2 linked regions of the Streptomonospora nanhaiensis genome follow. The protein of the gene in region 2 interacts with the protein of the main gene of each other region in a pairwise test. Links are inferred from orthologs where the notes say so. Each region holds a gene or a part of one and is shown on either strand. Other genes may lie near its edges.

The links. The genes of interacting proteins can lie anywhere in the genome.
Region 1: the proteins of leuS (region 2) and ligA interact in binary tests that used the Escherichia coli proteins (3 or more experiments, as listed by UniProt). The link is inferred for Streptomonospora nanhaiensis from one-to-one orthologs.

The regions. Positions count from the first base shown.
Region 1 is NZ_JACCFO010000001.1:2,338,454-2,341,624, forward strand. The notes cover bases 208-3,106. They hold ligA (NAD-dependent DNA ligase LigA), read right to left. Parts: upstream 2,797-3,106; coding sequence 619-2,796; downstream 208-618. Other genes in these bases: HNR12_RS10040 (putative bifunctional diguanylate cyclase/phosphodiesterase), read right to left, coding at 208-254; HNR12_RS10050 (methionine synthase), read right to left, coding at 2,820-3,106. Outside these bases: more of HNR12_RS10040, read right to left, coding at 1-207; more of HNR12_RS10050, read right to left, coding at 3,107-3,171. UniProt on the Escherichia coli protein: DNA ligase that catalyzes the formation of phosphodiester linkages between 5'-phosphoryl and 3'-hydroxyl groups in double-stranded DNA using NAD as a coenzyme and as the energy source for the reaction.
Region 2 is NZ_JACCFO010000001.1:5,432,788-5,436,138, reverse strand. What follows is about bases 179-3,257. They hold leuS (leucine--tRNA ligase), read right to left. Parts: upstream 2,928-3,257; coding sequence 429-2,927; downstream 179-428. Other genes in these bases: HNR12_RS24155 (hypothetical protein), read right to left, coding at 3,175-3,257; HNR12_RS24165 (hypothetical protein), read right to left, coding at 179-425. In the rest of the region: more of HNR12_RS24165, read right to left, coding at 1-178; more of HNR12_RS24155, read right to left, coding at 3,258-3,351.

The DNA of each region.
Region 1 (3,171 bases), 3.1 Mb from region 2 along the record:
GGCAGCGAGGTGGGCGCGCCGTTGTCGGCGGCCGTGCGGGGCGAGGCGATCGGCCGGAGTTCGCCGATGACGACCATGCACAGCATGAGCCAGATCAGCGGCGAGGCGCCGAGGACCTGCAGCCGGTCCAGGCCGTAGACGAAGAGCGTGACGCCGAGGAGCGCGCCCCCGGCCACGGTGATGCCGGCGAGGTAGAGCCACAGCGGCGTCCCGACCCGGGGCCCGAGGTCCCGGGTGTTAGTGGGATCCAACATAGACGTCCTCTGGGGGTTTCAGGGTGCCCCGCCCGGTTCGGGTGACCGCCGTGAAGGGGCCGGCGCCTGCGGCAGGGCGGTCGTTGACGTTCACTGTTGCGGTCACCCCCAAGACCGGCGTGGATGGGTCCGCGCAGGCACGGACGACCGACCGACTACCGTTTCAGCTTACGACGCTTCATCACCAGGTGTCGCCGAACGGGGACTTTCGGTGAAGCGTGCATCACCTGGGTCGATCGCCCGATTCGACCTGAAATACTGCGACAGGTAGCCTAGTGATCGCGCATCGTAGACGCTACTGCCTGCGCGAACAACATTCGGTGGCACGGTCGGCGGCGCCCCGCGGAACCGCCTCTGAGCACCCCTATTCCGCGGCGAGCCGCCGCTCGGTGGCCGCTTCCGGCCCTTGCTCCAGCAGCACGCGGAACCCGTCCTCGTCCAGAATCGGCACTCCGGCCTGCACGGCCTTGTCGTACTTGGACCCGGGGTTGTCGCCCACGACCACGAAACCGGTCTTCTTCGAGACCGAGCCGGTGACCCGCCCGCCGCGCTCGGCGACGGCCTCGGTGGCCTCGTCGCGGCTGAACGACGACAGCGATCCGGTGACCACCACGGTGACGCCGTCGAGCGGGCGCGGGCCGCCGGCGCCCGCCTCCTCCATGCGCACCCCGGCCGCCCGCCACTTGCGGACGATCTCGCGGTGCCAGTCGACGGAGAACCACTCCTTGATGGAGGCGGCGATGGTGGGCCCCACGCCGTTGACCGCGGCCAACTCCTCCTCGGTGGCGGCGCCGATGGCCTCGATGGAGCGGAAGTGGCGGGCGAGGTCCTCGGCGGCGCGCGGGCCGACGTGGCGGATGGACAGCGCCACCAGCACCCGCCACAGCGGGCGCTGCTTGGCCTGCTCCAGCTCCTGCAGCAGGTTCTCGGCGGTCTTCTTGGGTTCGCCGTTCTGGTTGGCGAAGAAGGTGACGACCTTGGGTTCGCCGGTCTTGGGGTCGCGCTTGGGCTCGGAGGTGTCGGGGTCGAGGACCAGCGACTTGATCGGCAGCAGCTGGTCCATGGTGAGGTCGAAGAGGTCGCCCTCGTCGCGCAGCGGCGGGGTGGCCGGGTGCAGCGGCTGGGTCAGCGCGGTGGCGGCGACATAGCCCAGCTCCTCGATGTCGAGGGCCTTGCGGCTGGCGATGTAGAACAGCCGCTCGCGGCGCTGGCCGGGGCAGTCGCGGTGGTTGGGGCAGCGGAGGTCGACGTCGGCCTCCTTCTGCCGGCCGAGCGCGGTGCCGCACTCGGGGCAGGTCTCGGGCATGACGAACGCGCGCTCGGAGCCGTCGCGGCGCTCCACCACCGGGCCGACGATCTCGGGGATGACGTCGCCGGCCTTGCGCAGCACGACGGTGTCGCCGATGAGGACGCCCTTGCGCGCGACCTCCTGGGCGTTGTGCAGGGTGGCGAACTCGACCTCGGAGCCGGCCACGCGCACCGGCTCCATGACGCCGTAGGGGGTCACCCGGCCGGTGCGGCCGACGTTGACGCGGATGTCGACCAGCTTGGTGGTGACCTCCTCGGGCGGGTACTTGTAGGCGATGGCCCAGCGCGGGGCGCGGCTGGTGGAGCCGAGTCTGCGCTGGAGCGCGACGTCGTCGACCTTGACGACCACGCCGTCGATCTCGTAGGCGGGGTCGTGGCGGTGCTCGGCGTAGTGCCGGATGTACTCGCGGACCTTGTCGACGTCGGGGACCACGCGGTAGCGGTCGCTGACCGGCAGGCCCCAGTCGCGCAGGAGGTCGTAGACGTGGGACTGGTGGGTGAACTCCACGCCCCGGTGCGCGCCCACGCCGTGCACCAGCATGCTCAGCGGCCGGGTGGCGGTGACGCGGGGGTCCTTCTGCCGCAGCGAGCCGGCGGCGGCGTTGCGGGGGTTGGCGAAGGGCGGCTTGCCGTCGTCGGCCAGGCGGGCGTTGAGGGCCTCGAACGCCTCGCCGGGCAGGAAGACCTCGCCGCGGACCTCCAGGAGTTCGGGCGCGGGGCGGACGGACTCGTCCAGGCGCACGGGGACGGTGTCGATGGTGCGGACGTTGAGCGTGATGTCCTCGCCGACGCGGCCGTCGCCGCGCGTGGCCGCGCGGACCAGGCGGCCCTTCTCGTAGACGAGGTCGACGGCCAGGCCGTCGATCTTCAGCTCGCACAGGTAGGCGTCGACGGGGGCCTCGGACTCCACCCGGTGCACCCAGGCGTCCAGCTCCTCGGGGGCGAAGGCGTTGTCGAGGCTCTGCAGGCGCTCCAGGTGCTCCACGGCCGCGAAGTCGACGCTGATGGGCGCGCCGACCTTCTGGGACGGGGAGTCCTGGGTGACCAGGACGGGGTGGCGCTCCTCGATGCCGACCAGCTCGCGCATGAGGGTGTCGTACTCGGCGTCGGAGATGATCGGGTTGCCCATGTAGTACCGGTAGCTGTGGTCGTCCAGCTCCTGGCACAGGAACGTGTGGCGCTCGCGCACCTCGGCGGGGACCTCGTCGGCGGCTGCGGGCTGTTCAGCGCTCACCCTGGGCGTCCTTTCCAAAGTCGCTAACGCTGGCGCCGTGGTTCCTCGCGCAGCACCCGCGCCCCCTCGCGGCAGGCGCGGAGTGCGGCGCGCGCGTGGTCGGGGGCGGCCCGCCCCAGTCCGCAGGTGGGCGTGACGACCACCGCGCGGGTGAGGAGCTCGGGGGCGAAGCCGATCCGATTCCACAGCTCACGTACAGGATCGACGTTATCGGCTGGGTCCGACAGAACGCCTCCGGCACTCGGCACGACACCCGTAAAAAGACCCACGCCGTCCTCGACGGCGGCGCCGATGTGCTCGTCCTGGGCGGGGTCGAGCAGGGTGGCGTCCAGGCTCACCGCGCGGGCGCCCGAGCGGCGCAGCAGGTCCACCGGC
Region 2 (3,351 bases):
CGGCCGATGGGCGCGAGCTGCTCCAGCCGCTGGGCCGCCGCCCGCGCCCCGCTGACCTCGCCCGCCTTGTCGGTGAAGTGGGCGGTGAAGTCCAGGTGCAGGGAGCGCGGCGGGCCGTCGTCGGAGCCGATGGAGGTCCACACGCAGGTGGAGCTGTCGGCGTCGGTCATGGGACCGTGCTCGCTGGTCTCCAGCGCGGCGCCGGGCAGCAGCGACTCCACCGCGTCGGCCGGCACGGCCGAGCAGGCGGGCGCCGACGCGAAGGCGTCGGCCTCGTCGGCCTGCACGGCGGGGTCGTCGCTGCCCAGGACGAGTCCCGCGGTGAGCGACGCGGCGACCAGCAGCACGACCCCGGTCCCCGCGGTCAGCCACAGGCGCGCGGGTGAGGCGGTCGCCGCCTCGACGGCACGGCCGGCCCACGCCATGGGTCAGCCCACCACGATGTTGACCAGCTTGGGCGCCCGCACCACGATCCTGCGGACCTCCCTGCCGTCGATGAACGCCTGGACCTTCTCGGAGGCCAGCGCGAGGCGTTCGAGTTCCTCGGCGCTGACGTCCGGAGCGACCTCCAGTTTGTCACGGACCTTGCTGGCGACCTGCACGACACACGTCACCGACTCCTGGGTCAGCAGCGCGGGGTCGGGCCGGCGCCAGTTGCCCACCGAGACCGAGCCGGTGTGCCCCAGGCGCTCCCAGCCCTCCTCGGCGACGTAGGGCGCGAACAGGGCCAGCGTGATCGCGACCACCTCGGCGGCCTCGCGCACGGCGGGGTCGGCGGCGCCGGGCCCGGAGTCGATGGCCTTGCGCGCGGCCGTGACCAGCTCCATGATGCGCGCGACCGCGACGTTGAACCGCTGCGCGTCGACGGCGGCGGTGATCTTGTCCAGGGCCTGGTGCGTGGCCTTGCGCAGCGCGAGGTCCCCGGAGGCGGGATCGGCCCCGGGCGCCGACGCCGCACCGGCCTCGGCCATGACCCGGTAGGCCCGGTTCAGGAACTTCAGCGACGCGGCCGGCGAGACGTCGGCCCAGTCGATGTCGTCCTCGGGCGGCCCCGCGAAGATCATCGTCAGGCGGACGGCGTCGACGCCGTACTTGTCGATCTCCTCGCCGAGGTCGACGCCGTTGCCCAGGGACTTGGACATCGCCTTGCCCTGGTTGATGACCTGGCCCTGGTTCAGCAGCCGCCGGAACGGCTCGGTGAACCCGACCATGCCCATGTCGTAGAGGACCTTGACGAAGAAGCGCGCGTACATCAGGTGCAGCGTCGCGTGCTCCTTGCCCCCGATGTACTGGTCCACCGGGCCCCACTTGGCGACCTTGTCGATGTCGAAGGGCGCGGAGTCGTCGCCCGGCGAGCAGTAGCGCAGGAAGTACCAGGACGAGTCCACGAAGGTGTCCATGGTGTCGGTGTCGCGCTTGGCGGCGCCGCCGCACTTGGGGCACTCGGTGTTGACCCAGTCGGCGGCGGCGGCCAGCGGCGAGACGCCCTTGGGCGCGAGGTCGGCGCCCTTGAGGTTGTCGGGCAGCTTCACCGGCAGCTGGTCGTCGGGGACCGGGACCTCGCCGCAGTCGGGGCAGTGGACGATCGGGATCGGCGTGCCCCAGAAGCGCTGCCGCGACAGCAGCCAGTCGCGCAGGCGGTAGTTGACCGCCGCCGAGCCGGTGCCGCGCTCGCCCAGGATCTCGATGATCCGCGGGATGGCCTCGCTCTTGGACAGGCCGTCCAGCGGGCCGGAGTTCATCAGGCGGCCCTCGCCCGCGGTGGCCACGCCGGACTCGGCGGGACTGGGCTCGCCGGTGTCGACGACCTCGCGGACCTTGAGGCCGAACTTCAGCGCGAAGTCGAGGTCGCGCTGGTCGTGGGCGGGGACCGCCATGATCGCGCCGTGGCCGTAGTCGGCCAGCACGTAGTCGGCGGCCCACACCGGGATGCGCTCGCCGTTGACCGGGTTGATCGCGTAGCGGCCCAGGAAGACGCCGGTCTTGGGGCGTTCGGTGGACTGCCGCTCGATGTCGGAGAGCTTGGCGACCTGCTCGCGGTAGGCCTCGAACTCGGCGCGGTGGTCGTCGGCGCACAGCTCGTCGGCCAGCGGGGCGTCGGCGGCCACGACGAAGAAGGTGGCGCCGTAGAGGGTGTCGGGCCGGGTGGTGAAGACCGACACCGGCTCCTCACGCCCCTCGATGGCGAACCGGACGTCGGCACCGTGGGAGCGGCCGATCCAGTTGCGCTGCATGGTCAGGACGTCGTCGGGCCAGTTGCCGTTCTCCAACTGGTCCATGTCGTCGAGCAGCCGGTCGGCGTAGGCGGTGATGCGGTAGTACCACTGGTTGAGGCTGCGGCGCACGACCTCGGTGCCGCAGCGCTCGCAGCGGCCCTGCACGACCTGCTCGTTGGCGAGCACGGTCTGGTCCTTGGGGCACCAGTTGACCAGGCCGTCCTTGCGGTAGGCCAGCCCGCGCTCGAAGAACCGCAGGAACAGCCACTGGTTCCACTTGTAGTACTCGGGGTCGCTGGTGTGCAGCCGCCGCGACCAGTCGACGGCGATGCCGTAGCGCCGGAAGGACTCCGCCTGGGTCTCGATGTTGGCGTAGGTCCACTCGGCGGGGTGGGTGTTGTGCTTGATGGCGGCGTTCTCGGCGGGCAGCCCGAAGGAGTCCCAGCCGATGGGGTGGAGCACGTTCTCGCCGCGCTGGAACGCGTAGCGCGCGATGACGTCACCGATGGCGAACGCCTCGGCGTGGCCCATGTGGAGGTCGCCGGAGGGATAGGCGAACATGTCGACCACATAGCGGCGCGGACGGTCGTCGGCCGGGTCCTCACTGGCCGCGAAGGGGTTCTGCTCGGCCCAGCGGGCCTGCCACTTCTCCTGGACCGCGCGGGCGTCGTAGGTGTCGCCCGCGGTCTGGTCGCCGTCTACCGCTGTCATCGCTGGATCGTCCTCTAACGGGTCGCACTTGGGGGCACAGAGCGGCTGGAGGGCGGCGGTCCAACCGCGCCCGCTGGAGTCGGCCTCGCCGCGGATTCTCACCAGCCGGGTGTCCACCTCAAGGTTAGCGCGGTTCGCGGCACCTCCTCGACGCGATGGGCGGCGCGCCCGCGGCGAGGCGCCGCGGGCGTCGGCGGGGATTGGTCGCGACCGGCGGGCGGGCGCGGCCCTGGCGCCCTGAGCCCGCCTACACGTTGTCGCGGTTGGTGCGGTCGAAGGTGTGGGCCCGGCGGATTTCGCCGGCGGCGGGTTCGTCGGCGGGGGCGCCTCCTGGTTCGCGGGCCTCGGCGGCGCGGCGGTACTCCTCCGCGGCCTTCTCGTGCTCCTCGGCGGCCAGGCGGCGCTGGCGGACGGGGTCGGGCTC